Regions from separate parts of the Mycobacterium sp. IDUB_1 genome, predicted to be linked through region 2. Evidence: predicted binding sites of a transcription regulator. Region 2 holds the regulator's gene; the other holds the start of a gene.
The links. Region 2 encodes HspR, which represses chaperone genes until heat shock. Its sites were predicted from a motif close to ANNTGAGTNNNNNNNACTCANNT; they were not measured.

Region 1 (15,664 bases), on a different contig from region 2:
TGCTGATCGGTGCGCAGGCGTTCCAGGCGGTCCCCCGGTTGCACGCGATCGCAGTCGTGGCCGCGATCCTGCCGAACCTGGCTCAGTGGGCCAGCGGCCTGATCGACAACGCGCTCAACGCCGCCGGCACATCGGCCAGCAAGGTCGGACTGGAGGCGCTGGGCAATGCCGGTGTGGTCTACGACGGACTGCTGACGCTCGGCGAGGGTGCGGTGCTCGTCGGCTTGATCCTGGGCACGATGGTCACGTTCATCCTGGAGAAGAAGTTCCTCTTCGCCGCGATCGCGTCGGCCGTGGGCGCGGTGCTGTCGTTCATCGGCCTCATCCACGCGCCTCAGGTCGCGTGGGCGGCGAATCCTCAGGTGGCACTGGGCTATCTGCTCTTCGGCGTGGTCTGCCTGCTGTATTCATTCCTGCCGGGCGCGAAGGAGCCCGTCGAGGTCGACGAGTCCGACGTCGTCGCCGGTCACTGATCCGGGTCGGCCGCCCCCTCGGCCACGAACGGCACCGACGCGTGCTCGTCCAACACGATGTACATGCGCCGCCACGGGTCATCGCCCTCGAGGCGCCACTGGTGACCGGACCCGGTGGTGTCCTCGGCCAGCAGCACGTCGCCGGGTGAGAGCCGGAACTGCTCGCCGTCGCGGGTGGTGAACAGCAGTGTGCCCGCCAGCGTGACGACCAGCTGGCGGACCGGCGCGGTGTGCCAAGCCAGCGTGCCGCCCGTCGCCGTCTCCTCCACCGTCACCGACGTCGTAGGGACGCTCGCCGACACCAGATCGTCGTTGCGGCCCGGCTGCATGTCCAGGCGGCCGATCTGCACGTGTGATGCATCGTCGGTGCCGGTCCACAGACGTACGCAACGGATCATGGCGTCACCGTAGCCGTCGCTGAATTATCGTGCCGGGTATGAGCGCACCGCCGATCGAGCCGTACTACGACCTCGGCTCCTACCATCGGCCGACTGACACGCCGTCGCCGAACGCGCAGGTCTGGTTCGACCGGGGCATGGTGTGGGCGTACGCGTTCAACCACGACGAGGCGATCGCATGCTTCGAGCGGGCGCTCGCACTCGACCCTGAATTCGCGCTGGCGCGGTGGGGCATCGCCTATGCGATCGGGCCCAACTACAACAAGGCATGGGAGGCGTTCGACCCCGTCGACCTGACCGCATCGGTGGCGCGGGCGCGTTCCGAACTCGCCCACGCCGCCGACGGGCGCGCCAGCGCGGTCGAGCGGGGGCTGATCGACGCGCTGACGGCACGGTTCCCCACCGACGATCCCGGCGATGCCGAGGCGCTGCAGGCTGGCCATGCCGCCTACGCCGACGCGATGACCGCGCTGGCGCAGGCCCATCCCGACGACGTTGACATCGCAGCGCTGACCGCCGACGCGCTGGTCAACATCACTGCGTGGGCCCTGTGGGACACCCGCACCGGGGAGCCGGCGCCGGGATCACGCGTCATCGAGGCCATGCGGATCCTCGACGCGGCCCTCGCCACGCCTGCCGGACGCGCACACCCCGGAATCCTGCATCTGTACGTCCACGCGATGGAGATGTCGAGCTCACCGCAGAAGGCACTGCCCGCCGCCGACCTGCTGAGAGGACTGGTGCCCGACGCGGGCCACCTGCAGCACATGCCCAGCCACATTGACGTGCTGTGCGGCAACTACCACGACTCCGTCATCGCCAATATCGCTGCGGTGCAGGCAGATCGACGCTTCGTCGAACGCTCGGGTCCGCTCAACTTCTACTCGCTCTACCGCGCCCACAATTTACACTTCGTGGTCTACTCGGCGATGTTCGAGGCCAACCTGACCACTGCCCTGTGGGCCGCCGACGAACTGTCGGACCAGCTGACCCCGGAGCTGCTGAGCATCCCGTCACCGCCGATGGCGGATTGGCTGGAGGCGTTCGTGCCGCTGCGCGTGCACGTGCTCGTCCGCTTCGGCCGGTGGGACGACCTGGTCGCCATGCCGCTGCCCGAACACCCCGACCTGTACTGCACGACCACCGCGACCATCCACTACGGACGCGGCGTCGCCTACGCCGCCACCGGACGGCTCACCGAAGCCCACGCCGAGCGGGAGGCGTTCACCCGGGCCTATGCGCGAATCCCGGAGAGCCGCTACCTCTTCAACAACACCAGCCGGGACATCCTGGCGGTCGCGGCGGCCATGCTCGACGGCGAGATCGCCTACCGGGCTGGTGAATTCGACGATGCCTTCGTACACCTGCGCAAGGCGATCGCGCTGGACGACGCCCTTCCCTACGACGAACCGTGGGGCTGGATGCAGCCCACCCGCCACGCCTACGGTGCCCTGCTGCTCGAACAGGGCCGTATCGAGGAGGCGGCCGCCGTCTATGCGGCCGATCTCGGTCTGGACCCGACGCTGGCCCGGCCGTGCCAGCACCCGGGCAATGTGTGGAGCCTGCACGGCTATCACGAGTGTCTGACCCGGCTGGGCCGCGACGCGGAGGCGGCGATCATCGCCCGCCAGCTCGAGCTCGCGGCCGCCCGCGCCGACGTCCCGATCCGCGCCTCGTGTGCCTGTCGCATGGATGCGTAGACTTCGCCTGTGTCTCTGAGCGCGGCGGACGTCGATCACCTGCGCCGCTGCGTGGACCTCGCTCGGCAGGCGCTCGAGGCGGGTGACGAACCGTTCGGCTCGGTCCTGGTCGACGCCGACGGTGACGTGCTCTTCGCCGATCACAACCACGTCGCCGGCGGGGACGCCACCCGGCATCCCGAGCTGGCGATCGCGCTGTGGGCCGTCGAGAATCTCAGCCCGGCGGACCGCGCTGCCGCGACCGTCTACACCAGCGGCGAGCACTGCCCGATGTGTGCCGCCGCCCACGCATGGGTGGGCCTCGGCCGCATCGTCTACGCGGCCTCGTCGGCACAACTGAGCGGCTGGCTGCACGCGTGGGACGCGCCAGCACCGCCGGTCGCCGCGCTGCCGGTGAGCGCCGTCGCGCCGGACGTGCCGGTCGACGGCCCCGCCCTCGAGCTGGCCGACACCATGAAAGCGTTGTACGAGAGGGCGTTTCGCCGATGAGTGAGCCGGACTGGGTCACCCACGCCATCTGGTGGCACCTCTATCCCCTCGGCTTCGTCGGCGCCCACCCGGCCGATCCGCCGCCGGGGCCCGATGAGCATCGACTCCGGCGGATCGTGGACTGGTTCGACTACGCCCGCGACCTCGGCACGTCCGGCATTGCGCTCGGTCCCATCTTCGCGTCGCAGACCCATGGCTACGACACCACCGACCACCACCGCATCGACGGGCGCCTCGGCGACGACGGCGACTTCGACCACCTGGTGACCGAAGCTCACGACCGCGGACTGCGCATCCTGCTCGACGGCGTGTTCAACCACGTCGGCACCGACTTCCCCCGCTACCGTGACGCGCTCGCCGGCGGCGACACGTCCTGGTTCCGGGTGCGGGACGGCGAGTTCGCCACCTTCGAAGGCCACGGCGGCCTGATCGCGCTCAACCACCGCAGTCCCGAGGTCGTCGACTACGTCGTCGACGTGATGTGCCACTGGCTCGAGCGCGGCGCCGACGGATGGCGCCTCGATGCGGCCTACGCGGTGCCCGACCGCTTCTGGGCGCAGGTCCTGCCGCGGGTGCGAGAGCGGCACCCGCAGGCGTGGTTCGTCGGTGAGGTCATCCACGGCGACTACGTGGCACGGGTGAGCGACTCCGGCTTCGACTCGGTGACCCAGTACGAGCTGTGGAAAGCGATCTGGAGCAGCCTCAACGACGCGAACCTGCACGAGCTCGACTGGGCGCTCAAGCGCCACAACGAATTCCTCGACGCGTTCGTGCCGTTGACGTTCATCGGCAACCACGACGTCACCCGCATCGCGAGCCAGCTGGACAATGCCGACCACGTCGACCACGCGCTGGTGATCCTGATGACCACCGGCGGCACCCCGAGCATCTACGCCGGCGACGAGGTCGCTTACCGCGGGATCAAAGAGGAGCGCTTCGGCGGCGACGACGCGGTGCGGCCCGAATTCGGTTCCCCGCTCGAGGGAGTCGGCGCGCACGGGCATCAGGTGCTGGCCGCCCACCAGCATCTGATCGGAGTGCGCCGCCGTCACCCGTGGCTGCACACCGCACGCACCGCACCGCTGCAGGTGACCAACACCGGCTACGTCTACGTCTCCCGAGGCGGCGGTGACATCGACGACGTGCTGCTCGTCGCCCTCAACGTCGCCGACGAACCTCTGCCGGTGTCCTTGCGCGAGTTCGGATTCGGTGCTGCCCAGGTGGTGGCCGGGTCCGGCGCACCGCCGGCGGAGACGATCACCGACACGGCGGTCCCGCCCCACGGGTGGCTCGTCCTCGCGCCGTGCTGATTTTGACCCCGGGCTGATCTCAGCGCAGCAACTCCAGCGTCGCCGCATCCTCCTCGCCGCCGTAGAACGCCTCCACCACGTCGGTGAACACCGATCCCCCACCCGCACGGGCGAACAGCGTCATCGACGAACGCACCTTCAGATCGTCGGGATAGCCGAGGATGTCGCGCGCGGTCCGGCCGCGGTGGGTCAGCAGCAGAAGGGTGCACTCCTGCAGGCGCGGTCCGAGCACCGGATGCTCGAGGTAGGCGGTGGCTTCCTCGAGTGACGACACCCCGAACCGGTGGGCGGCGGCACTGTGCCCCAGGCCGCGCATCTGGGGGAAGACGAACCAGATCCAATGGGTGCGCTTGCGACCCGCGCGCAACTCGGCGAGGACCGTCTCGTAGACCCCGTCCTGGGCGTCGGTGAAGCGCTCGAGGTCGAACGGGTCGGCATCAGCTGGCGTCATGTCTGTCGTCATGTTCCGGCCTCGAGTGTGCCAGAGCGGCGCCGTTGATCACTGCGCCGAGTCGCAATCGTTAGCCAACCGCGACCGCGAATGGCTGTGTCGGGCAGTCGATCGGGGACGCCGACCGTGTTCCATGGCGGATGCACACGACGGCACGTTTGCGCGACATGTGGACTTGTAATGAAAGGTGGGTTGGTTGCCGTTATGAAGTTGAGAGAGAAGTTTCGAGGTCGGTGGGTTCGCCGGATGGCGGCCGTCGCCCTGGCTGTCACCACGCTGCCCGGGCTGATCGGCTTCGTCGGGGGATCGGCGACTGCCAACGCGTTCTCCCGTCCGGGGCTGCCGGTCGAATACCTGGACGTGTTCTCCGCGTCCATGAACCGCAACATCCGCGTGCAGTTCCAGGGCGGCGGCCCGCACGCCGTCTACCTGCTGGACGGCCTTCGCGCGCAGGACGATTACAACGGCTGGGACATCAACACCCCGGCGTTCGAGTGGTACTACCAGTCGGGTCTGTCGACGATCATGCCGGTCGGCGGCCAGTCCAGCTTCTACAGCGACTGGTATCAGCCCTCGCGGGGCAACGGCCAGGACTACACCTACAAGTGGGAGACGTTCCTGACCCAGGAGCTGCCCGCCTGGCTGGAAGCCAACCGCGGCGTGTCGCGGACCGGTAACGCGGTCGTCGGCCTGTCGATGGCGGGTAGCGCGTCGATGACCCTTGCCATCTACCATCCGCAGCAGTTCATCTATGCGGCAAGCCTTTCCGGGTTCCTGAACCCGTCCGAAGGCTGGTGGCCGATGCTGATCGGGCTGGCGATGAACGACGCGGGCGGCTTCAATGCCGAGAGCATGTGGGGACCATCGTCGGACCCCGCGTGGAAGCGCAACGATCCGATGGTCAACATCAATCAGCTGGTGGCCAACAACACTCGGGTCTGGGTGTACTGCGGCACCGGTACCCCGTCGGATCTCGACTCGGGTACGGCCGGGCAGAACCTGATGGCGGCGCAGTTCCTCGAGGGCTTCACCTTGCGGACCAACATCAGCTTCCGCGACAAGTACATCGCGGCCGGCGGCACCAACGGGGTGTTCAACTTCCCCGCGCAGGGCACGCACAGCTGGGGCTACTGGGGGCAGCAGCTCCTGCAGATGAAGCCGGATATCCAGCGGGTGCTCGGAGCTCAAGCCTCCGCGTAAACCCTCACACTCAGAGAGCCTGCCGTTTCCCCCGAGCGGCAGGCTCTCTGCTGTGTGCCGGTCAAAGATGACCAGCATGTGACCACCGCTGAGCAGCCGGGTCTGTTGCGTTTGAGGCGACACCGCCGGGGGGTATCTCGGGGCTGGTCGGATGCGACGGTCGCGCCGATGCCGATAAGCCCTCTGGAGACAGCCGTGATCCCGTTCATCTGCCCCACCTGCGGTTCGGTCGACATCGACATCGATTTCGACTCGGCCGGTTGCGGCTCCTGTGTCACCGGCGCCAAGGACGTCGCCTGAGCGAGGTCAGTTCTGCCGGGTCGGCCGGATCGTGAGGTCACCGATCTCCACGTCGTGCGGCTGCTCGATCGCGAAGGCGATGGCGCGGGCGACCGCATCGGCGGGCAGGCCGAATTCGTCCATCTGAGCTCTGATCTGGGCGGCGAGGGCGGAATCGGTGACCGAGCCGTCCAGCTCGGTGTTCACGAAGCCAGGTGAGATCGACGTGGTCCTCACCACGCCGTCCGTCGACTCCTGACGCAGCGCCTCCATCACGGTGCGCACCGCGTTCTTGGTGGCCGCGTAGACGCCCATCGTGGGAGTGATCTTGATGCCCGCAGTCGACACCGTGGTGACGATGTGCCCGTGCCCCTGTCGGCGGAACACCGGCAACGCGGCGGCGATGCCGTACAGAACGGCGCGAACGTTGACGTCGATCATCGCGTCCCAGCCGGCGACATCCCCGGCGGCCAACTCTCCGATCGTCGCGATGCCGGCGTTGTTCACCAGGACGTCGAGCCTTCCGAACCGGTCGACCGCGGTGTCGACGACGCGTTGCACGTCGTCGGCCACAGTGACGTCGGCAGGAACGGCGACCGCGGCGTGCGGCAACTCGCGCACCAGCGCCTCCAGCCGGTCCGTGCGGCGGGCAGCCAGAACCACCTGCGCACCCCGGGCGGACAGCAGGCGCGCCGTCGCCTCGCCGATGCCGCTGCTTGCGCCCGTGATGGCGACGACCTGGCCGGTGATCGGGTCAGTGGTCACGGGCGTAACACCACCTTGCCGCGGCTGTGGCGGGCGGCCAGTTCTGTGTAGGCGGCGCGCACCTCGTCGAGGGGGTAGACCGCAGCGATGGGCAGGTCCACTTCGCCGCGGGCGATGAGGCCGGCCAGCTCGGCCAGGTCTTCGATGCCCGACTCGGCGCTGCCGACGGACTGGACGCCGAACCGTTCGACCGCCGCGAAGTCGATGATCGTGTCCACGCGCGTGGGTGCCACCCCGAGTTCGGTGACGGCCAGCTCGACGTACCCGCCGCCGAAGAGATCGAGGAACGCGTCGACCCGGCCGTCCGGCGCGGCGGCCCGCAACCGCTGCGCGAGGCCGTCACCGTAGTTGACCGGGATGACGCCGTGGTTGCGGAGCCAGTCGTCGTTGGCCGGGCTCGCGATGCCCAGGACGGTCGCACCGGTGCGCACGGCGAGCTGAACGGCCAGGGTGCCCACACCCCCCGCAGCCGCCGACACCGCAACGGTGTCCCCTGCGGTGAGCCCGAGCGACCGCACCGCCGCGCACGCCGTCGTCCCCGCGACGTTCAGCGATCCCGCCTGCTCCCACGACAGTCCCGCAGGTTTTTCGGTGACCTGGTCCGCCGGAACTACGACGTAGTCTGCCTGACTGGACCGCTCGTGTGAGAAGCCGAGGACTTCGTCGCCCGCGGACACACCGGTCACATCCGGCGCCACCTCGACGACGACACCGGCCACGTCGCTGCCCTGACCGGAGGGGAACGTGGCGGGCCACCGATCGTGCAGAAAACCTTCTCGGATCAGGGCCTCACCGGGGTTGATGCCCGCGGCGCGCACCTCGATCAGCACCCGCCCGGGGCCGGGCACAGGTCGCGGAACGTCACGGACCTCGAGGACATCGATGCCGCCGTAGTGGTCGAATTGGACTGCTCTGCTCATGGGAGCTACGACCCGCGTCGGCCCAGGACTATTCCGCGCTCGAACCGGTTATCAGTCAACTCGTGGATTTCGCGCAGCGCACCGTCGATCTCGCCCGCCAGAACGTGCTCGAGGGAGGTCGGCCCTTCGCCACCGTCATCGCCCGTGACGGGCAGGTGCTGGCCGAAAGTCCGAACCTGGTGGCGCAGACCAACGATCCGACCGCCCACGCCGAGATTCTGGCGATCCGCGCCGCCTGCACAGCCGTCGGGTCGGAGCACCTCACCGGCGCCACCATTTACGTGCTTGCCCACCCGTGCCCGATGTGTCTCGGCTCGCTGTACTACTGCTCCCCCGACGCCGTCGTCTTCCTCACCCAGCGCGACGAGTACGCGCCCTACTACCAGGACAACCGCAAGTATTTCGAACTGGCCACGTTCTACGACGAGTTCGAGAAGTCCTGGCAGGACCGTCGCCTGCCGATGGAGCACCGGCCCCACCCCGACGCCCTCGGCGTCTACCGGCTCTGGCAGGAGCGCGGCCCGGAGGCCTGATCCGCTCCGGATTCAGCTCTGCGCGATGTGGGGCGTCGCGTTGATGATCGGGGCCCGGCGCGGGAACAAAGTCCGGTAACCCAGGGTTGAGCGCATCAGATTCAACTTTGGAGGATTGATGGCTGAAGTTCTGCAAGTTCCGGTCTTGTTCGTCAGCGAGCCGATCGTGCTGCCGGGAATGGTGGTGCCGATCGAACTCGATGACGCCGCCCGGGCCGCCGTCGACGCGGCCCAGGCTAGCAAGACCGGCAAGCTGCTGATTGCGCCCCGGCTGGACGACCGCTACCCCACCTACGGGGTGCTCGCGTCGATCGTGCAGGTGGGCCGGGTTCCCGGTGGCGGCGCAGCGGCGGTGGTGCGCGGTGAGAAGCGCGCTCACATCGGTACTGGCGCCACCGGCCCCGGCACGGCGCTGTGGGTCACCGTCGACGAGGTCGCCGACCCGGAGGTCACCGACGAGACGCGCGCGCTGGCCGCCGAGTACAAGAAGCTGCTGCTGGCGATGCTGCAGCGCCGTGAGGCGTGGCAGATCGTCGACGTGGTCAACAAGATCACCGACCCGTCGGCGCTGGCCGACACAGCGGGCTACGCGTCCTACCTGTCGGATGTGGAGAAGCGCGAACTGCTCGAGACCGAAGACGTGGCCGCCCGGCTGCGGCTGCTGATCGGCTGGACGAGCGATCACCTGGCCGAGACCGAGGTCAACGACAAGATCGCCGAAGACGTGCGCGCTGGAATGGACAAGCAGCAGAAGGAATTCCTGCTGCGTCAGCAGCTCGCCGCGATCCGCAAGGAACTCGGCGAGGGTGAACCCGAAGGGTCCGACGATTATCGGGCTCGTGTTGAGGCGGCCGACCTGCCGGAGAAGGTCCGTGAGGCCGCGCTGCGCGAGGTCGGGAAGCTGGAACGCTCCAGCGACCAGAGCCCCGAGGGCGGCTGGATCCGCACGTGGCTCGACACCGTGCTGGACCTGCCGTGGAACGTCACGACCGAGGATTCGGCGGATCTTGTTGCGGCCCGAGCGATCCTGGACGCCGACCACCACGGGCTGGACGACGTCAAGGACCGGATCGTGGAGTACCTGGCCGTGCGGGCCCGTCGCTCACAGCGCGGCATGGCCCTCGTCGGTGGCCGCGGCTCCGGTGCGGTGATGGTGCTGGCCGGGCCTCCCGGCGTCGGCAAGACGTCGCTGGGTGAGTCCGTCGCGCGGGCACTGGGCCGTGAGTTCGTGCGCGTCGCGCTGGGCGGCGTACGCGACGAGGCCGAGATCCGCGGGCACCGGCGCACCTACGTCGGCGCGCTGCCGGGCCGCATCGTGCGTGCCATCGGCGAAGCGGGATCGATGAATCCCGTTGTGCTGCTGGACGAAATCGACAAGGTCGGCTCGGACTACCGCGGCGACCCGTCGGCAGCCCTGCTGGAGGTGCTGGACCCGGCGCAGAACCACACGTTCCGCGACCACTACCTGGACCTGGATCTGGACCTCTCCGATGTGATGTTCCTGGCGACGGCCAACGTCATCGAGAACATCCCGCAGGCGCTGCTGGACCGCATGGAACTGGTGCAGATCGACGGGTACACCGCCGACGACAAGGTGGCCATCGCACGGAACTACCTGTTGCCGCGTCAGGCCGAGCGCGCCGCGTTGACCGCCGAGGAAGTGACGGTGACCGACGAGGCGCTGCGCAAGATCGCCGCGGACTACACCCGGGAGCCGGGAGTCCGCCAGTTCGAGCGATTGCTGGCCAAGGCGATGCGCAAGGCAACCACCAAGCTGGCTGCCGACCCGTCGCCGATCACGATCGACGAACCGGATCTCGTTGCCTACCTGGGGCGTCCACGCTTCACGCCGGAATCGGCGGAGCGCACCGCGGTGCCGGGTGTCGCGACCGGACTGGCTGTCACCGGCCTCGGCGGCGACGTCCTCTACATCGAGGCCGGCTCGACCGACGGCGAAGCGGGATTGGCGCTGACCGGTCAGCTGGGCGACGTGATGAAGGAATCGGCGCAGATCGCGCTGTCCTACGTCCGCGCGCACGCCGCCGAGTTGGGCGTCGACCCGAAGGCGCTGGACCGCCGCATCCACGTGCACGTGCCTGCGGGTGCGGTGCCCAAGGACGGGCCGTCAGCCGGTGTGACGATGGTGACGGCGCTGGTGTCGATGGCGACCGGACGCAACGTGCGCTCCGATGTCGGCATGACCGGTGAGGTGACGCTGAACGGGCGGGTGCTGCCCATCGGCGGGGTCAAGCAGAAGCTGCTGGCCGCGCAACGGGCGGGGCTCTCGACGGTGTTCATCCCGCAGCGCAACGAGCCCGATCTGGACGACGTGCCTGCCGAGGTGCTCGAGGCGCTGGAGGTCCGGCCGATGACGGATGTGGCCGACATCGTCGCGCTGGCCCTGGAGCCTGCGGTCGAGGCGGTCACGGCGGCGGCCTGACAACCGATAGGCGCGAGCAGACGCGAACTCGCACGGAATCACGCGATCCCGTGCGAGTTTGTGTCTGTTCGGCGGAAGGAGTCCTCATGCCCGTACGTGGTCACCCGCTGCGCAAGCTGGGTTTCCTCACCATCGGACGGTTCGACGTCGACGACCCGGGGCCGGGCATCGAGGAGACCCTCACGGTGATCGACCGAGCCGAGGCGCTCGGCTTCGACAGCGTCTGGCTCCGCGACAGGCATCTGCAGCCCGGCATCTCCTCGCCCGTGGCGATCATGGCGGCCGCCTCGCAGCGCACCAGCCGCATCGAACTCGGCACAGCGGTCATCCCGCTCGGCTTGGAGAATCCGTTCCGGCTCGCCGAGGATCTCGCCACCGTCGACATACTCTCCGGCGGCCGCATCAATCCCGGGGTGTCGGTCGGTACCCCCATGATGTACGACCACTACAAGGCTGCCCTCTATCCGGAATCGTTTGACCTGCAGGACTTTTCGAAAGATCGCGTGTTACGCCTGCTACGCTGCCTGCGCGGCGAGCCGGTCAGTGACTTCGCCGGGACGGTGGGCATCGAACAGTTCACCGACCACATCCAGCCTCACTCGCCCGGCCTGGCCGACCGGGTGTGGTACGGCGGCGGTCTGGCCTCGGCGACGTGGGCCGGGGCGCAGGGGATCAACTATCTGACGAGCTCGGTGGTCAGCATCGAGGGCTCGACGTCGCGGGACTTCGCGACCATCCAGGCCGAGCAGATCGACGCGTTCCGGTCCGCGCACCCCCGGCCCGAGCAGGCGCGAGTGTCCCAGGGCCTCGTCGTCATCCCCACGGACTCGGCCACCGAGGATCAGATCCGCCGCTACCGCGAGTACGCGGCCGGCCGCTTCGAACGAACCACGGCACCGCAGGGAGCGCGCGGCATGCTGTTCTCCCCCGACTACGTCGGAACCTCCGACGAACTGGCCGACCAGCTGTTCGACCACGCCGGCTTCCAGCGCGCCGACGAGGTGGCGTTCGCGCTGCCGTTCAGCTTCGAGGCCGCCGATTATGCGCAGATCATCACCGACATGGCCGAGAGGCTGGGCCCTGCTCTGGGGTGGACCCCGGCCGGCCCTTGAGCTGCGCGCGCTCGCCGGGAGAATGGACCCGTGGCTTACGACACTGATCTCGCCGAGCGGGTCCGGGAACTGATCAGCGCCGAGCGCGGCCTCGACGAGAAGCCGATGTTCGGCGGATTGGCGTTCCTGCTCAACGGCAACATGGCGGTCTGCGTGAGCGGCAAGGGCGGCCTGATGGTGCGGGTACCGCCGGACGAGACCGACGAGCTGCTCGCCGACGACCACGTCGAGCCGATGGTCATGGCCGGCAGGCCCACCCGCGGCTGGGTGCGAGTGAGTGCCGACGGGGTGACGGGCGACGCCGCGCTGCGCGGCTGGGTTCGCCGGGGCATCGACTACGCGACCAGCCTGCCCGCGAAAGAGAAGGTTCGCGTGCCGCGGCGCGGGTAGCCGACTGACATGAGCACAGACGACACCGTGCGCCGCCTCCTGACCGAGGCCGGTGACACCTATGCCGAGCAGGCCGGAATCACGTTGGCCGACAAGCCCATGCCGCTCTTCGAGTTGCTGGTGCTGTGCATGCTGGCCAGCAAGCCGATCGACGCGAACATCGCGATGCGTGCCGCCCGCGAGCTCTTCGGTGAGAAGCTGCGCACCCCCGATGCGGTGTTGGCCGGCGAGCGCCGGACCGTCATCGACGCCTTCGGTCGCGCCGGATACGCCCGCTACGACGAGAGCTCGGCCACCCGTCTCACTCAGATCGCGACTGCGGTCAAGGAGGACTACCACGGCGATCTGCGCGGTCTGGCCGAACGCGCCGCCGGCGATGTCCGCACCGCCAAGGAGCTGCTCGAAGAGTTCACCGGCATCGGCGACACCGGCGCCGACATCTTCCTGCGGGAGATCCAGGACGTCTGGACCTGGGTCCGGCCCTACTTCGATCCGCGCGCTCTCGACGCGGCGAAGGAGCTCGGCCTGCCCGACGATCCCGCCGACTTGGCGCGTCTGGGCGGCGGCGCGTGTGCACCGTTGGCGGCGGCGCTGGTGCGGGTGTCGCTGGACCGGGCCGTACGCGACGCGGTGCTGGGCTGACCCCCGCGGGAGAACCGGGGTGGCATGCTGGGGCACCGACATGACTGTGATCACCCGACTCTGCGTTGCGGCAGCGCTCGCGCTGTCGGTCGCCGCCTGCACCGGGCCGACCGTCATCACCACCGACGACACCGTCGCCGCGCCGGCCGCCCCACCACCTCCGGCTCCCGAGACCACCCGGCCCAGCAACGCCCACCTCGCCAACGCCTTCGCCTACGCCGCCCCGCTCGACGGCGCGACCGTCTACGCCTTCACGACTCCGAGCGGACGCTGGCAGTGCCAGATCACCCCGCGAATGCAGGCCTCGTGCGGAAAAGCGGGCAGCACCGCCAGCGCGATCGGCATCACCGGGGCTCCCGACGAAGTCCCCGGAGCCGACGGCGACACCACCGCACCCACCGCGATCCTCGTGGACCGCAGCGGCGACCCGCAGTTCGCCGCGCTGCCCGCACCCGCTGTTGCCGACCCGCCGGAGTTGCCGTTCAACCGCATCCTGGCCGTCGCCGGGTTCCGCTGCAACGTGCAGGAAGCCTTCGGGGTGTCCTGCCTGTCGGAGCTCTCGGGCAAAGGCTTCACGTTCTCCGCCGACGGATTCACCACCGCCTACACCGACGTGCCCGCCACCGCGCCCTGACTAAGGTGAGCCCCATGTCGGGCCCAACACCAGCTCCAGTCACCGTGACCGTCACCGGAGCCGCAGGCCAGATCGGCTACGCCGCGCTGTTCCGCATCGCGGCCGGGGCGATGCTCGGCCACGACACCCCCGTCGTGCTGCGTCTGCTCGAGCTGCCCGACGCCGTGCGCGCCGCCGAGGGTGTGGTCATGGAACTCGACGACGGCGCCTTCCCCCTGCTCGCGGGCACCGAGATTTACGACGACCCGGTGCGCGCCTTCGACGGCGTCAACGTCGCGCTGCTGATCGGCGCCAAACCCCGCACCAAGGGCATGGAGCGCGCCGATCTGCTGGGCGCTAACGCAGCGATCTTCGCCACCGCGGGCCAGGCCCTGGGCGCCGGCGCCGCTTCCGATGTCCGCGTGCTGGTGGTCGGCAATCCCGCCAACACCAACGCGCTCGTCGCGGCCGCGCATGCCCCCGACATCCCGAAAGATCGCTTCACCGCGCTGACCCGACTCGACCACAACCGCGCCGTCGCCGCGATGGCCCGACACGCGGGAGTACCCGTCACCGAGATCAGCCGAATGACGATCTGGGGCAACCACTCCCCGACCCAATATCCCGACATCTTCCACGCGATCGTCGGTGGCCGCGCCGGCGCCGACTATGCCGCCGACACCCGTTGGCTCACCGACGATTTCATCCCGACGGTGGCGCGGCGCGGCACCGCGATCATCGAGGCACGCGGTGCGAGCTCGGCGGCATCGGCGGCCAACGGCGCCATCGACCACGTCGACGACTGGATCCACGGGACCCCCGACAGGGACTGGACGTCGGTGGCGCTACCGTCGCCCGGCGCATACGGCATCGACGAGGGGCTGGTGTGCTCGTTCCCGTGCCGCTCGGTCGACGGACGCTGGGAGATCGTGGACGGGCTCGACCTCAATCCGTTCTCGCGCAGCAGGATCGACGCCTCGGTCGCCGAACTGCGGGCCGAACGCGACGCTGTCGCCGCGCTTGGCCTGCTGTAGTCACTCCAGCGTCGCGGTGCCGTCGGCGTGCACGCGCACGGCCGCCCCGGCGATGTCGTCGGTGACCGTGGTCCTGGCGGCTTCGGCGTCGGTGATGACCGCCAGCACCCGGTCGTCGCTGGGGGTGCGTACCGCCAGGAACGCCTTTTCGGGTTCACCGTCGCGGTCGAACGGCGTCGTCCACGTCTCCACGGTGCCCACCCCGGTCCAATCCACCACCTCGGTGCGGGTGGGTTCGCGATCCACCTCGTCTTGGACGTTCTCCCAACGGAATTCGCGCTCCGGAGGCTCGGTGCCGTAGACGCCGAAGCTGTGCTTGGTGAGGTAGCCGCCGTTGGCGGTGATCAGGCCGCGCGTTCCCGGGTTCGCGACCAGTTGCTCGGCCATCGTGGCGATGGAGTGCGTGACGTAGTTGTTCCAGGGTCCGCCGGCGAACGTGAGGCCACCAGTGACGGTGAGCGGCCTGCCGGGATCGCCGACCGGAAGGCCGAGTTCAGCCGCGGCCACCTGGACGGCCGACGGGAAGCAGGAGTACACGTCGATCAGATCCATGTCGTCCACACTGGCGCCAGCCAGGTCCAGCGCGCGCCGTCCCGCGATGCGGATCGCCGGCGAGGTGTGGAACTCGGCACGTTCCCCGATGGCATAGGTGTCATGCGCGTCCGCCCCCGCATACGGGAAAACCCAACGCTCCCGCGGAATCTGGAGATACTGCGCCTTCTCCGCGGATGCCACGATCAGGACGGCGCCCTGGTCGACCATGTTGTTCGAGTTCATCAGCTTGGTGTAGGGCCAGCTGATCATCCGGTTCTGCGGCGACGGCTCGTAGATCTCCTCGGCGCTGTAGGCCTGCCGGTTCCACGCATGCCGATTCTGCGCCGCGACAGCCGAGAACTGTGCCCACAGCTCGCCGAT
Region 2 (15,664 bases):
GGATCGTGAAATGCCCCGTACTGCTTGGCGATCACACCGCGGGCACGGCGCAGATAACCGGGCAGCCGGTTGTGCGTCGTGGCGCTGATGTTGCGCACCACGACCTCATCACCCACCGCGAACGCGGGCGGATTGTCGGCGGGCAGGTCGTGCGGGGTGCCGGCCCACAGCACGTCGATCATGGTCTTCGCGAACGGTGAGAGCGTGTCGGGCTTCGTCGGATGCGGGGTCATCTCGGGCTTCCCGAGCTCGGCCATCCGCGCATCGATCTCCTCGTGCGAGATGTATCCCTTGTCGTTGAGCAGCTTCTCGACCGAGAACAACCAGTGGGCGTAGTACGTGGAGTCCAGATAGTCGCTCCACTTCATCAACTCGATGCCATGCCGCTGCTCGTCGAGGTTGAAGGCGCCCTTCGCGATCGCCATGGCCGTGACCGCGTGCATGCGCCCCTCGAAGGGATAGCGCCAGTCGGGAATTCCGGGCTCGAGGAATTCCTCGGCGATGGCTCCCACGCCATCGCGCCCACCGAGATCATGCGGACCATGCATCTGGCCGGCCTCCTTATTTCAAGTGGTCAATACTTTCACCAGAAACTATGTGCACGGAGGGGGCGGTTCCGCAATCGCTCGGGGCAGCCGTTACAGCGCTTTAACCTGGGGAACGGTTCTTGTTAAATCTGCGTATCGCTGGCGTCGGGAAGCCGCATTCGAGTTGACGTGACCAGCCCTGCTTTCCACACTTGCCATCGTCAGCAATATTTCCAATCCGCAACTTTTGCGGAGATCAAGGGGCCGCTCATGACCACACCGACCGCCGCGACAGCACGCGCGGGAGCCATCGACACCTCCCGCCTGGAAGGGGCGCTGTGGCTCACCGCGACCACCGTCCTGGCCCTGATCGCCTACTACTTCCTCGGCTACGACCAGGGTGCGGTGTCGGTGTTCGGGTCCGACACCCACGTGCACGAGTTCCTGCACGACGCCCGCCACCTGCTCGGTTTCCCCTGCCACTAGGAAGGTCGCGACCATGGAGAAACGCATCATCGGGCTGGGGATCGCCGGCGGATTCGCGGCCGGCATCGTCACCTTCGCGTTCGCGCGCTGGCAGCTCGCGCCGCTGATCGCCGAAGCCATCGACTACGAGGAGCAGCGCTCGCACGCCGAGGAAGCACTGAGTGGCGGGCACGGCCACGAGCACGAGGTGTTCAGCCGGACCGTGCAGGAGAACGTCGGATCGGCGGTGGGCACGGTGGCCTTCGGTGTCATCATGGGGGCCCTGTTCGCCGTGGCGCTGGCCATGGTGATCGCCGCCGTCACGCGCCACCGTCCGCACGCGAATCTGTCCGGTGTCGCCATCGCAAGCGCCGCAGCCGGTTTCGTCTGCGTGGCCGTGGTTCCGTTCCTGGCCTACCCCGCCAATACTCCGGGCGTCGGGCTGTCGGAGACCGCGGGTGACCGCACCGTGGCCTATCTGATCGTGGTTGCCGCCTCACTCGCGACAGCTGTCGCTGCGCTGATCGTCGGACTGCGTCTCGCGTCACGGATCGGCGATGCCGCCGCCGCGGCGGCCGCGGTCACCGGTTACCTCGCGGTGATGACCGTCGTCGTCATCGCGCTGCCCGCGTTCCGGGAGGTCCCCGTCGGGTTCCCGGCTGACGTGCTCGCCGACTTCCGGCTGTCGTCACTGGTCGGTCAGGCCTTGATGTGGGCGACGCTCGGCGCGGTGACGTCCGTGCTGCTGCCCCGGGTTCTCGCCCCTTCCATGGCAGGAGCTGCCCGTGCAGGTCGTTGAATTCACCCCCAGCCGGGATCAGTACGTCTGGACATTCGGTGGCGCGGAACCGGTGATGGAGGTGGAACCCGGTACGGCACTACGCTTGTGGACCGAAGATGCCTTCGCCGGCCGGGTCACGTCCCGTGACGACCGACCCAGCCAGGTGCTCAATCCGAAGGAACTGAACCCCCAGACGGGACCCTTTTACGTCCGGGGCGCCCAGCCCGGGGACACTCTGGCTCTGCATGTGGTGTCGCTGACCCCGGCGCGGGATTGGGCTGCGTCGACGACGATTCCGCTGTTCGGCGCCCTCACCGGGACCGACCGCACCGCCGGTCTTCAGCCGCCGCTGCCGGAGCTGACGTGGATCTACACCGTCGACCGGGCCACCGACACGGCGCTGTTCACCGCGCACCAGTCGGATTTCGAGCTGCGGCTGCCGCTGGCACCGATGCTCGGCACCGTCGGGGTGGCACCCGCCCTGCGGGAGGTCCGAACGACGCTGGTGCCGGACTACTTCGGCGGCAACATGGACACCCCCGAACTCCGGGCCGGCACCACGGTGTATCTCGGGGTCAACGTCGACGGCGCCCTGTTCTCGGTCGGGGACGGCCACTACCGGCAGGGCGAGGGCGAAACCTGCGGCACCGCATTGGAAGGAGCGATGGACGTGACGCTCATCGTCGACCTGATCAAGGGCAACGCGCCCGCATGGCCCCGGCTCGAACACGACGACGCCTTGCTGACCGTGGGGTCGGCGCGTCCACTCGAAGATGCGTGGCGCTGCAGCCAGGTGGAGATGGTGCGCTGGTTGGTGGAGCTCTACGGGCTGGGCGAGTTGGACGCCTATCAACTGTGTAGCCAGTTGTGCCACTCGCCGCTGGCCAACGTCGTCGACGTGAACTACAGCGCCGTCACCAAGATCGCGAAAGACCTTCTGCCCGAGGCACACCCGTATGCGGGGATGCATTCCTCATTGCGGTCGCGAGGGGCGCTGCTCTCCTGAGGCTCAGCGCTGGTTGCGCGGCTGCCAGACAACCAGCGCTGTGCTCTTGGGCCGAGGTTGGGCACGCAGGTGCTCCACCTCGGCGGTGAGTTCACGCACCCGCGCCTGCAGCGCCTCGACCTGATTGGTCAGCTCGATGATGCGCTTGATACCGGCCAGGTTGACGCCCTCGTCCTGCGACAGCCGTTGAACCTCACGCAGAAGGTCGACGTCGCGCTGCGAATAGCGCCGTCCCCCACCGGATGTCCGCTCCGGGCTGACCAGGCCGAGCCGGTCGTAGGTGCGCAGCGTCTGCGCATGCATACCGGCCAGCTCGGCCGCGACCGAGATCAGGAACGTCCTGGCCTGGTCATTGTGGTCTTTGCGCCCGGGACTCACTGGACACCGGCCCATCCCGCCCGCGGATCGAAGCCGCTGGCGCGCTCGGCTTGTGCGTAGGCCTCCAACGCTTCGGCGGCCTCACCTTCGAGATTCGACGGCACGGCCACCTTGACGGTGACCAGCAGGTCGCCGTTGCCGCCGGAGCGTTTGGGCACGCCGCGACCGCGCACCCGCAGGATGCGTCCGTCCGACGTCCCCTTGGGCACCCGGACCCCGACCTTGCCTTCCAGCGTCGGCACGGACAGCGTTGTGCCCAAAGCCAACTCGTGGAAGCTGACGGGCACGGTGACCGTCAGGTCGTCGCCGTTGCGGCCGAACACCTTGTCGGGGCGCACATGCACGGTGACGTAGAGGTCACCTGACGGGGCACCGCGTAACCCGGCCTCACCTTGCCCGGCAAGCCGGATGCGTTGTCCGTCTTCGACTCCCGGCGGGATCCGCACGTTGATGGTGCGCGTGCGGGTGGTCACGCCGGTGCCTTTGCACTCGTCGCAGGGGTGCTCGATGATCGACCCGCTGCCACGGCATTCCGTGCACGGCTCGGAGAAGCCGAAGGCGCCCTGATTACGGCTGACCACGCCGGCGCCGTTGCAGTTCGGACAGACCTTCGGGCTGGTGCCGGGGCGGGCACCGCTGCCGTGGCAGTTCGTGCACGGGGCAGGGCTGGTGAGCCGCAACGGCATCGCCACACCCTTGGTGGCCTCGAGAAAACTCAGCTCGGTCTCGGTCTCGAGGTCGTTGCCCCGCCGGGGGCGGCTCGGACGCGGCTGCTGCGCGCCGCGACCGAACAACCCACCGAACAGGTCACCGATGTTCGCACCGCCGGTCTGACCGGCCGCGTCGAACAGGTCGTTGAGGTTGAACTCCTGACCGTCGCCTGCGCCGAACCCGCCGAATCCGCCACCGCCGCCGCTGTAGCGGCCCCGGCCGAATCCGCCACCCGCGAAGAGCCGACGGGTCTCGTCGTACTCCTTACGTTTGGCGGGGTCGGTCAGCACTTCCTTGGCCTCCGAGGCGGCCTTGTACCGCTCCTCGGCCGCGGCATTGCCGGGGTTCCGGTCGGGGTGGTTCTCGGCGAGAATCTTTCGGGCAGCCCGCTTGATCTCGTCCTGGCCGGCGTCGGAGGCGACGCCGAGCTCCTTGTAGAAGTCCTTTTCAACCCATTCACGCTGGGCCATACCGCGTCACCTCCTCACCTTTTCGCATACCTGTGTGTTGCGGTTTCAATTCCTATGATTCTGATGGGTTTTGCGGCTCTTGGTCGGCATTCGCCGATCCTGCCGCGTCGGGCACGGTGTCGACGACGCCCACCATCGCGTGGCGAACGACGTGATCGCCGACGGTGTAGCCGCGCCGCATGACCGTCCCGACCACCGGATGGGTGCCGTCGCCTTCGTGCTGCACCGCTTCGTGCAGCGACGGATCGAAGGCGTCGCCCTCCTCGCCGAACGGCTTGAGGCCCAACCCTTCGAGGGTCGAAACCAGCTTGTCCGCAACGGCTTTGAGCGGCCCGGAGTCCAGGTCGCCGTGTGCGCGGGCCCGCTCGAGATCGTCGAGCACGGGCAGCAGCTGGGTCACCACGTGAGCCTTGGCCCGCTCGGTGGCCACCTGCTGGTCGCGCAGCGACCGCTTGCGGTAGTTCGCGAAATCGGCTTGCACCCGCTGCAGGTCGGCCAGCAGCTCGGCCGCCTGGTCCTGCGACTCCTCGGACACGGTCGGCGCCTCCTCAGCCAGCCCGGAGGCCGGCTCAGGTGCGTCGCGCACCTGGCCGGTCTGCGGGTCTATACGGCGTTTGTCGGTGACGGTGATCGGTTCCTGCTCGTCACTCACTTGCGCTCCTGATCGTCCTCAACAACCTCGGCGTCGACAACGTCATCGTTGGAGCTCGAGCTCGAGCCACCCGGGGCGTCGCCGCCCGCGGAGCCCTGCTCGGCCTGGGTGGCCTCGTAGATGGCCTGGCCCAGGGCCTGGCTCTCGGTGCCCAGCTTCTCCATCGCGGACTTGATCGCCGAGATGTCGGTGCCGGCGAGGGCGGACTTGGCCTCGGCGATGGCGCCGTCGACCTTGGTCAGCGTGTCCTCGGAGACCTTCGATCCACCTTCGGAGGACGCTGCACTGCGTTGTTCGGCGACGAACTTCTCCGTCTGGTAGACCAGCGACTCCGCCTGGTTGCGGACGTCGGCCTCTTCGCGACGCTTGCGATCCTCGTCGGCGTGCGCTTCGGCGTCCTTGATCATCCGGTCGATCTCTTCCTTGGAGAGGCCGGAGCCCTCCTGGATCTTGATCGTGTTCTCCTTGCCGGTGCCCTTGTCCTTGGCCGTGACGTGCACGATGCCGTTGGCGTCGATGTCGAAGGTGACCTCGATCTGGGGCACACCGCGCGGAGCCGGCGGGATGCCGGTCAGCTCGAAGCTGCCGAGCAGCTTGTTGTGCGCGGCGATCTCACGCTCGCCCTGGAACACCTGGATCTGCACCGACGGCTGGTTGTCGTCGGCCGTGGTGAACGTCTCGGACCGCTTGGTCGGGATCGTGGTGTTGCGCTCGATGAGCTTGGTCATCACGCCGCCCTTGGTCTCGATACCCAGGCTCAGCGGGGTGACGTCGAGCAGGAGCACGTCCTTGACCTCGCCCTTGAGCACGCCGGCCTGCAGGGCAGCTCCGACCGCTACGACTTCATCGGGGTTGACGCCCTTGTTGGGCTCCCGGCCGCCGGTCATCTCCTTGACGAGCTCGGACACCGCGGGCATACGGGTCGAGCCACCGACCAGCACGACGTGATCGATGTCGCCGACGGCGATGCCGGCGTCCTTGATCACCTGCTGGAACGGCTTGCGGGTGCGGTCCAGCAGATCCTGGGTGATGCGCTGGAACTCGGCGCGCGTGAGCTGCTCGTCGAGGAACAACGGGTTCTTGTCCGCGTCGACGGTGATGTAGGGCAGGTTGATCGAGGTGCTCTGCGAGCTCGAGAGCTCGATCTTGGCCTTCTCGGCCGCTTCACGCAGCCGCTGCATCGCCATCTTGTCCTTGGTCAGGTCGATGCCCGCGGTGCTCTTGAACTTGTCGACGAGCCATTCGACGATCCGGTCGTCCCAGTCGTCACCACCGAGGTGGTTGTCGCCGGAGGTCGCGCGGACCTCGACGACACCCTCGCCGATCTCGAGCAGGGACACGTCGAACGTGCCACCACCGAGGTCGAACACCAGGATGGTCTGCTCCTTCTCGCCCTTGTCCAGGCCGTAGGCCAGCGCGGCCGCGGTCGGCTCGTTGACGATGCGGAGCACGTTGAGGCCGGCGATCTGGCCGGCTTCCTTGGTGGCCTGCCGCTGGGCGTCGTTGAAGTACGCGGGCACGGTGATCACCGCGTCAGCGATGTCCTCCCCCAGGTAGGACTCGGCGTCGCGCTTGAGCTTCATCAGCACGCGGGCGCTGATCTCCTGCGCGGTGTAGTTCTTGCCGTCGATCTCCACGGTCCAGTCGGAGCCCATGTGCCGCTTCACCGAACGGATCGTCCGGTCGACGTTGGTCACCGCCTGGTTCTTGGCGGGCTGACCGACCAGTACCTCGCCGTTGCGCGCGAACGCGACGACCGACGGGGTGGTGCGGGAGCCCTCGGAGTTCGCGACGACGACGGGGTCGCCGCCCTCCAGAACTGCGACGACGGAGTTGGTGGTCCCGAGGTCGATGCCGACCGCACGAGCCATAGTTACTGCCTCCTGATTAGACGAAACGTGTGTACTGAGTGCACCAGGCTCAAGACTGCTCTTCGAAGGCGGGCCCTGTCAAGCAGAACTTGAGTCGATGCCACTCAACTGTCGAAGGTGTCAACGGGTCGGCGGCGAGGTTTGTTCCCAGGGCGTGACACCCACCGCGAAAGTGCACTCACCGTCGCTGCAACGCGCCTTCAACTACCGCCAGGGCACTTTCGCGATGGCTGGGCGCATCGCGGGCGCAGTCACGGCTGCGATCGCGCGCGATTCACGACCATGGCTTCTCACTGGGTGGCAGGTCAGCCGAACGCCAGCTGCAGACCTGTGAACGCCAGCACCCCGAAGGACGAGTCGCCGAACACCGACAGTGCCGCGAGCACGGCGACGAGGGCGGCGCCCAGTCCGCAAGCCGACAGGAACTCCGCAGGGGTCCGCGCCTCTTCAGCTGTCATGACTCCATGCTGGCCGCCGCGCAGCCTGCCGCGCGCGAGTACTTCTACGCCGACCGCGAGTCACTCCCGTCACACGGATAACATGCTGCGTACCCTGGGCCAGGTGAACACGCGGCTGGTGGCGGCAGGGTTGTTGGCCGTCGCCGCGCTCACCGGTTGCCAGTCCTCGATCGACGGCACCGCCACCCGCAGCCCGGACACCGGCATCGAGCCGAACTTCCCCACCCCCCGGCCCAGCCGTTCCACGCCGCCGCCCAGCCCTCCCCCACCTGCGCCGCCGTCCACGACCACCCGCGCACCGTCGGGTGAGGTGCTCAGCCCGCAGAACGGCTACGTCTTCATCCAGACCAAGTCCGGCAAGACCCGCTGCCAGCTCGACGAGCAGGAGGTCGGCTGCGAGTCGGCCTTCACCAACGCCCCCGAGGTCGAGGGCGAGCCGGCCAACGGCGTACGCCTGACCGCCGACGGCCGGGTCAGCTGGGTGCTCGGCAATCTCGGCGCCATCCCGGCCGTCACGTTGGACTACAGCACCTACTCCGCACTCGGGTGGACCATCGACGCGACAGAGGACGGCACCACCTTCACCAACGACGGCACCGGGCACGGCATGACGATCAGCACCGAGGGTGTCGAGAGCTTCTAGGGTTTGACCCGCCCGGTGCGCCGGGAACAGGCGGTGGGTGCACACACACGACCTCGTTGTCATCGGGGCCGGCTCGGGCAACATGGTCATCGACGACCAGTTCGCCGATCTGGACGTCGCGATCATCGACGATCGAAAGTTCGGCGGCACCTGCGTCAACTACGGATGCATCCCGTCGAAGATGCAGTCCTACACCGCTGCGGTCGCCGACACCGTCGCTGCGGCCGGGCATTTCGACATCGACGCCGGCAGCCCGCGCATGCGCTGGTCGGACGTCCGGAATCGCGTCTTCCGTCGCACCGACGCGCTGGCCGATGAGGGTGAACAAGGGCGCCGAGACAGCGATTTCATCAGCGTCTACCACGGGCACGCGCGCTTCACGGGTCCGCGCCGGGTGGAGGTTGCGACGGACGACGGCCCCGTCGAGATCGCAGCCGAGCGGATCGTGATCGCGGCGGGAAGCCGCCCGGTGGTGCCCGACGCCGTCGCGGACTCGGGTCTGCCTTACGAGACATCCGACACGGTGATGCGACGCGACGCGCCACCTGAGCATCTCGCAGTGCTCGGCGGCGGCTACATCGCCGCCGAGCTCGCGCACGTCTTCTCCGCCGCCGGCAGTCGCATCACGATCATCGAGAAGTCGGGGCGACTTCTGGGAAGTCCGCAAGACGACGCCGTGCGCGACGTGTACACGGACCTGATGCGCGAGACCTACGACCTGCGGTGCGGCACGGCGCTCGTCACAATCGCCGGCAGGCCAGGGGATCTGACGATCGAGCTCGACGACGGCACGTCGGTGAAGGCCGACACGCTGCTGGTCGCCGCGGGACGCCGCTCCAACAGCGACCGCCTCGATGTCGAGAAGGCCGGCATCGACACCCACGACGACGGCCGCATCGCCGTGGACAGCTACTGCCGCACCTCCGCCGAGGGGATCTTCGCCCTCGGCGACGTCAGCACCCCGATCCCCCTCAAACACGTCGCCAATCGCGAGGCCGGCATCGTCAAGCACAATCTGCTGTACCCCGACGACCTCCGGGAGATCATTCACGACCTGGTGCCGTCGGCAGTGTTCACCAACCCCCAGATCGCGTCGGTCGGGCGGACCGAAGACGACTGTCGGCGTGAGGGACTCGAGTACCGCGTCGGCGTCGCCGAGTACTCCGATGTGGCCTACGGATGGGCCATGCAGGACACGACGGGGCTGTGCAAGGTGCTCACCGAACCCGGCGGAGCGATCCTGGGCGCCCATCTGATCGGCGGCCAGGCCGCCAGCCTGATCCAGATCTTCGTCGTCGCCATGAACTTCGGTATCACCGCACAGGACCTTGCAGGCCGGCCCTACTGGATCCATCCGGCGCTCACCGAAGTCGTCGAAAACGCACTGTTGAACCTCCAGGAGTCAGCCACATGACTGTCGATCCGTTCGTCCTGGTGCTCTTCGGCGCCCGCGGCGACCTTGCCCGCCGGATGCTGTTCCCCAGCATCTACCGGCTCGCCGCAGCCGGGCACTTCCCCGACGAGTACGCGATCGTCGGATCGGGACGCAGCGCACCCGACAGCATCGACGCCTTCCGCGAGTCGATCCGCACCGGGCTGTCGGAGTCGATCGATGATCTCGACGCCGACGTCGCCGACAAGCTGTTGCAGCGCCTGTCTTTTCAGACCTCGAATGCCGACGACGGCGCCGATCTGGCGTCGGCGGTGTCCGCCGCCAAGTCCGATCTCGGCGCAGACGCCCAGACGGTGATCTATCTGTCGGTGCCACCCACGGCAATGGAGTCGATGATCGCGATGCTGGGCCGTGAAGGGCTCGCCACCGACGCCCGGATGATCATCGAAAAGCCTTTCGGCACCGATCTCGACAGTTCGCGCGCTCTCGATGCCACGGTGTCCTCTGTCACCGAAGAGAGCTTGGTCTACCGCATCGATCACTTCCTGGGCAAGGAGGCCGTGCAGAACATCCTCGCTCTGCGCTTCGCCAATGCGATCCTCGAATCCGCCTGGAACAGAGACAATGTCGAGTCGGTGCAGATCGATGTTCCCGAGGACCTCGGGCTGGAGGGCAGGGGCAGCTTCTACGAGTCCACCGGATGTTTTCGGGACATGGTGACCACCCACCTGTGCCAGGTGCTCGGGTTCGTCGCGATGGAAAGGCCGGAGACGGTGGACGCCGACGCGCTGCGGGAAGCCAAAGCCGCGGTGTTCCAGGCGATGCGCCCGCTGGACCCCGACCGGGTGGTCTTCGGGCAGTACGACGGTTACCGCGACGACGAAGATGTCGCAGATGATTCGCAGGTGGAGACCTTCGTGGCCCTCGAAGCTTTCGTCGACAACGAGCGCTGGCGCGACGTGCCGTTCTATCTGCGCACCGGAAAAGCACTGGCAGACAATCGACGCAGCGTCACGGTGACGTTCCGCACGCCGCCGTCCCCGTTCTCCGGAGACGCGCCGGAGCCTGACGAGCTCGGACTCGAGCTGAGTCAAAAGCCCTCGGCCACAGTTGTTCTCAACGTCAAGCGGCCTGGAGCGGACACCGTTGTCGAACCGCTGCGCACCCAGCTCGACGTGGCCCGGACCGACCACCAGGACGACGCGCTCGAGGCTTACGAGCGGCTGCTGCTCGATGTCATGCGCGGCGATCAGACACTGTTCGCCCGCGGCGACGAGGTGGACCGGCTCTGGCAGGTGTGCCAACCCGTTCTCGACAATCCGCCGTCCGTGCAGCCCTATGCACAGGGGTCGTGGGGCCCAGAATCCGCGCTGACGCTGCCCGGCCCTCGCGGGTGGCGGCTACCTGATGCCTGATGGCCCGTCGATCGCGCAACACGGATTGATCGGCGATCTGCGGACGTGCGCGCTGGTCGCCACCGACGGCACCGTCGACTGGTTCTGCGCGCCGAGGTTCGACTCCCCCAGTGTCTTCGGCGCGATCCTCGACACCGACTCTGGCGGTAGCTGGACACTGACACCTGTCTGCGACAGTGCCGCGTCCCACCAGTTCTACCTGCCCGAATCAGCCACGCTGATCACCCGATTTCTGACAGAGCACGGCGTGATCGAGATACACGACTTCATGCCGGTGCGGCGGGCGGGCGACGAGGAGCACCGGCAGCGTCTGGTGCGCCGGATCGTCGCGGTGCGAGGCACCACGACCCTGCGGATGACCCTCGACGCGCGGCCGGACTACGGCAGAACGCGGTTCGCCGTGACATCGCGCGCCGGCAGGATCGACTTCCGCTCCGACGAGTTGGCGATGACGCTGACCCCGACCATCGATGTCACCGTGGACGACGGCGTGGTCAGCGCCGAGTTCACGGTGCGCACCGGTGAGGTGACGGAGTTCGTGCTCGAGGTGCTCGACAGCCCCGACGCCGACATCGATGACGCTCACGACGTGGACGCCCTGTTCGAGGCCACCGCCCGGTTCTGGCGGACCTGGCTGGCGAAGTCACGCTACCGAGGGCGCTGGCGCGAGATGGTGGAGCGCTCTGCGATCACGCTGAAACTGCTCACCCACGAGCCGTCCGGCGCGATCATCGCGGCGCCCACCACCAGCCTGCCGGAAACCATTGGTGGCGAGCGTAACTGGGATTACCGGTACGTGTGGATGCGCGACGCGGGATTCAGCCTGTACGCGCTGCTGCGGCTGGGCTTCAACGACGAGGCCAACGCCTTCATCGAATGGCTGTCGCGGCGGCTGGGCCGATGCGAGCGGGAAGCCGACGGCCTGGGGCCGCTGCGGGTGCTCTACGACATCGACGGCAACACGCCCGAGGAGATCGAACTCGACCATCTCCGTGGGCATCTGGACTCGAAGCCGGTACGGATCGGCAACGCCGCAGCCGAGCAACTCCAGCTCGACATCTACGGCGATCTGATCGATTCGGTGTACCTGTTCAACAAGTACGGAGCCGGAATCAGCCACGACGCCTGGTCCGACGTCAGCTACGTGATCGGCTGGGTGGTCGACAACTGGCAGCGCGACGACGCCGGGATGTGGGAGGTCCGCGACGGCGACAAGGCGAACACCACGTCGAGGCTGATGTGCTGGGTCGCGCTGGAACGCGCCATCCGGATCGCCCGGCAGCGCGGTCTGCCCGCCGACCTGGTGACCTGGTCGCGGGTCCGCGACGAGATCTACGACCGGATCATGACAGCGTGCTGGAACGCCGAGCTGGAGACGTTCACCCGGTTCGAGGACGACGACACGCTCGACGCGGGTGTGCTGCTGATGCCGATGGTCAAGTTCATCTCGCCGATCGATCCGCGGTTCCTGTCGACTCTGGCCGCCATCGAACGCCAGCTGGTCACCGACAGCCTGGTCTTCCGGTACGACGACAGCGACGGCCTCGACGGAAAGGAGGGCACGTTCTCGTTGTGCACCTTCTGGTACGTCGAGGCACTCACTCGGGCGGGACGGCTGCGGGACGCGCAGCTGGCGCTGGAGAAGATGTTCACGTATGCCAACCATGTGGGTCTCTACGCTGAACAAGTGAGCGCCACCGGTGATCAGGTCGGCAACTTCCCACAGGCCTTCACCCACCTGTCGTTGATCAGCGCCGCGATCAACCTCGATCGCGCGCTCGGCTGAAAGGAACTGCACCCATGACCGTCGCCCAGCGGGAACGTGCCGCTCTGGTGTCCACGTTCCGCACCCTCTCGCCCGACTCCCCGACGCTCTGCGACGGATGGGACGCCCGCGAACTGGCCGCCCATCTCGTCGTGCGGGAACGCCGCCTCGACGCCGCGCCCGGCATCCTCATCCCCGCGCTCGCCGGCTACACCGATCGGGTGCAGAAGCAGGTGTCCGCGGCGTCGGACTGGGATGCCCTGGTCAACCAGGTGGCCGAGGGTCCCCCGCTGTATTCGCCGTTCAAGCTGCTCGATCCGATCGCCAACGTGGCCGAGATGTTCATCCACCACGAGGACGTCCGCCGGGCACGCCCGGGCTGGGAACCCCGCCCGCTCGACGATCAGACCGTCTCTGCGCTGCGCCGTCCCGTCGGGATGATGGCGCGGATGACGCTGCGGCGCTCCCCCGCGAAGGTGGTCTTGCAGACGCCGCAGGGCCAGCGCCTCGCCACGGTGGGACGCGGCCCCATGCTGACGGTCATCGGGGACCCGGGTGAGCTGCTGTTGTTCATCACCGGCCGCGACGAAGCCCAGGTCCAGTTCGACGGCCCGCCCGAGCTGGTGGCCACGGTGAAGTCCGCCCGCGGCGGACTGTGACAGAGGAGAAAGCCATGGACTTCCGTATTTTCGTCGAACCCCAGCAGGGCGCCACGTACGCCGATCAGCTCGCCGTCGCACAGGCGGCCGAGAGCGCCGGCTACTCCGCCTTCTTCCGATCCGACCACTACGTCGCGATGAGCGGCGACGGGCTGCCCGGCCCCACCGACTCCTGGGTGACGCTCGCAGGCCTGGCCCGCGAGACGTCGTCGATCCGACTCGGCACGATGGTCACCTCCGCGACGTTCCGCCACCCGGGTCCGTTGGCCATCTCGGTCGCTCAGGTCGACGAGATGAGCGGCGGCCGTGTCGATTTCGGTATCGGCGCGGGCTGGTTCGAAGCTGAGCACAAGGCGTATGCGATCCCGTTCCCGCCGCTGGGCGAGCGGTTCGACCGGCTGACCGAGCAGCTCGAGATCATCACCGGGTTGTGGACCACCGAGACCGGCGAGACCTTCGACTACGACGGCACGCACTACAGCATCGCGGACTCGCCGGCACTGCCCAAGCCGGCGCAGTCGCCGCATCCGCCGATCATCATCGGCGGCGGCGGCGCCAAGCGGACACCGGCGCTGGCGGCACGCTTCGCGAAGGAGTTCAACATCCCGTTCGCGCCACTGGACACGGTGAAGACCCAGTTCGGCCGGGTGGCCGACGCGGTCGAGGCGGCGGGCCGACCGGCGGATTCGATCGTGTACTCCGCGGCGTTCGTGGTGTGCGCGGGCCGGGACGACGACGAGATCGCTCGCCGCGCCGCTGCCATCGGCCGCGAGGTCGACGAACTGCGCAGCAACTCCCCCGCAGTCGGCTCCCCCGACGAGATCGTCGACAAGCTCGGACCCTTCGTCGAGGCCGGCGTCCAGCGGGTGTACCTGCAGCTCCTCGACATGTCCGACCTCGACCACGTCGACTTCTTCGCCGAGTCCGTCGTCCCCCAGTTCGGCTGACTCAGCGGATCGGGCCGGCCCGCGGTTACTATCGGTGGCCGTGACCAGGCCGGATCGAGACGAGGGCGCGCATCGCGATCCGTCGGACGTTCCGTGGCACAACCGCACCTCGACGCTTCTCGGCGTCAGCGTGGTGGGATTGGCGGTCATCGCGGCGCTGGTCGCGGGCGGGCTCTGGCTCGGTCGGCAGTTCTCCGGTCCTGAGCCGGCACCGCTGAACTACGTCGACCCCACGTTCTCGTCGAACTCGGCGCCGGCGTCGTCGACACCGACCACCACGGGGACGATCACCAGCACCAGCCCCCCGGTGACCACCGACATCAATCCGGAGTCGACGCCGCCGACCACCACGGATTCCGACACGTCGAGCACATCCCGGCCACCCCGCACGTCACGCACCCGCGACGATGACGACGACGGCGACACCACGACGACGCGCAAACGGCCGAGGACCAACGTGACACGCACGCTGTACCCGGGGACGTAGCGGGCGAGAGCCCTACTATCGGGATCCGTGGCGCGAAACGGATCCGGTGACGACGACAACTACTACTCCGACGACGACGAGACCCAGCTCAGCAACTACGGTCAACCCGGCTATCAGGACGACTACCAGGCTGAACACGCTCAGCCGACGCCCTGGTACCGCAAGCCCGCTGCGCTGGTGGCGTTCGGAGCGCTCGGCGCGGTCATCGTCGCGCTGATCATCTTCGGCCTCGCGAAGGCCATCACCGGGGACGCCCCGTCGGAGCCGACGACCGCGTCGCTGACCCCGCTGACATCGAGTTCGGCGCCGGCTGTCGCGCCGAGTTCGACCGCGGACGAGACGACCGCGACCTCCACCGAGACGACAGCTCCGACGACGACCACCACGACACCGACGACGACCGAGACCACTGCGCCGACGACGACCACGGCGACGACAACGCCCTCGACATCGGTGAGTACGAGTACCAGTACGAGCACCGTCACGCAGACGGAGACTGCGACACAGACGGTGACGCAGTCGTCGGCTCCTCCACCGGCGCCGTAGCCGTAGTCGTCGCGGGTGCCTCGCTGGTGGGCGCCTCGCTGGAGGGTGCCGGGGTCGACGGCTCGGGCGCCTGGGTCGACGTCTGCGTGGGTGTCTGCGTCGGGGTCGGTTCTGGCGTGGACGGCGGGGCCGACGACGGCGCAGGCTCGGGACTCGGCTTCGGCGTTGGTGCGGGGAACGTGAACTGCGGCAACGGAATTCTCGGCCACACAGGAGCGGGTGCCGCCGGGGCGGGCGCCGGCGCAGGAGCCGGTGCGGGTGCAGCGGGAGCCGGCGCGGGAGCTGCTTCCTTGGCGACCACCTGACCCTGCGGAGCCGCCGGCGCGGGGGCGGCCTGGACCGCGACCTGCTGGGGTGCCGGCGCGGCGGCCTGGACCGCCTGCGTGACGGTATCGGCCGGCGGTGCCTCCGCCGGGGGTGCCGCGGAGGGCTCCAGCGCGTGCATGGCGACGGGCGTGCTGATGCCCGACGCGGCCGTGGTCTCGTCGCT

Region 1: a site for HspR is predicted at 8,603-8,625, ahead of lon (endopeptidase La). Genes of this name have one in related genera too.

What each region holds. Positions count from the first base shown of each region.
Region 1 is NZ_JBVAYA010000003.1:287,836-303,499, reverse strand. It holds gene ACZYYX_RS18700 (SulP family inorganic anion transporter) at 1-473, shown strand, start outside; gene ACZYYX_RS18695 (cupin domain-containing protein) at 467-871, opposite strand; gene ACZYYX_RS18690 (tetratricopeptide repeat protein) at 910-2,571, shown strand; gene ACZYYX_RS18685 (nucleoside deaminase) at 2,581-3,060, shown strand; gene ACZYYX_RS18680 (alpha-amylase family protein) at 3,057-4,370, shown strand; gene ACZYYX_RS18675 (DUF1810 domain-containing protein) at 4,390-4,833, opposite strand; gene ACZYYX_RS18670 (esterase family protein) at 5,026-6,021, shown strand; gene ACZYYX_RS18665 (hypothetical protein) at 6,190-6,321, shown strand; gene ACZYYX_RS18660 (SDR family oxidoreductase) at 6,328-7,065, opposite strand; gene ACZYYX_RS18655 (NADP-dependent oxidoreductase) at 7,062-7,985, opposite strand; gene ACZYYX_RS18650 (nucleoside deaminase) at 8,048-8,518, shown strand; gene lon (endopeptidase La) at 8,637-10,958, shown strand; gene ACZYYX_RS18640 (LLM class flavin-dependent oxidoreductase) at 11,045-12,070, shown strand; gene ACZYYX_RS18635 (TfoX/Sxy family protein) at 12,101-12,460, shown strand; gene ACZYYX_RS18630 (HhH-GDP family DNA glycosylase) at 12,470-13,102, shown strand; gene ACZYYX_RS18625 (hypothetical protein) at 13,143-13,736, shown strand; gene ACZYYX_RS18620 (malate dehydrogenase) at 13,751-14,749, shown strand; gene ACZYYX_RS18615 (acetyl-CoA acetyltransferase) at 14,750-15,664, opposite strand, start outside.
Region 2 is NZ_JBVAYA010000001.1:1,151,154-1,166,817, reverse strand. It holds gene nthB (nitrile hydratase subunit beta) at 1-548, opposite strand, end outside; gene ACZYYX_RS05840 (CbtB domain-containing protein) at 798-1,013, shown strand; gene ACZYYX_RS05835 (CbtA family protein) at 1,027-1,791, shown strand; gene ACZYYX_RS05830 (acetamidase/formamidase family protein) at 1,778-2,779, shown strand; gene ACZYYX_RS05825 (heat shock protein transcriptional repressor HspR) at 2,783-3,172, opposite strand; gene dnaJ (molecular chaperone DnaJ) at 3,154-4,338, opposite strand; gene grpE (nucleotide exchange factor GrpE) at 4,391-4,990, opposite strand; gene dnaK (molecular chaperone DnaK) at 4,987-6,861, opposite strand; gene ACZYYX_RS05805 (hypothetical protein) at 7,167-7,319, opposite strand; gene ACZYYX_RS05800 (hypothetical protein) at 7,423-7,962, shown strand; gene ACZYYX_RS05795 (mycothione reductase) at 8,000-9,376, shown strand; gene zwf (glucose-6-phosphate dehydrogenase) at 9,373-10,770, shown strand; gene ACZYYX_RS05785 (glycoside hydrolase family 15 protein) at 10,763-12,556, shown strand; gene ACZYYX_RS05780 (TIGR03085 family metal-binding protein) at 12,571-13,194, shown strand; gene ACZYYX_RS05775 (LLM class F420-dependent oxidoreductase) at 13,209-14,141, shown strand; gene ACZYYX_RS05770 (hypothetical protein) at 14,182-14,628, shown strand; gene ACZYYX_RS05765 (hypothetical protein) at 14,769-15,113, opposite strand; gene ACZYYX_RS05760 (Hsp70 family protein) at 15,110-15,664, opposite strand, start outside.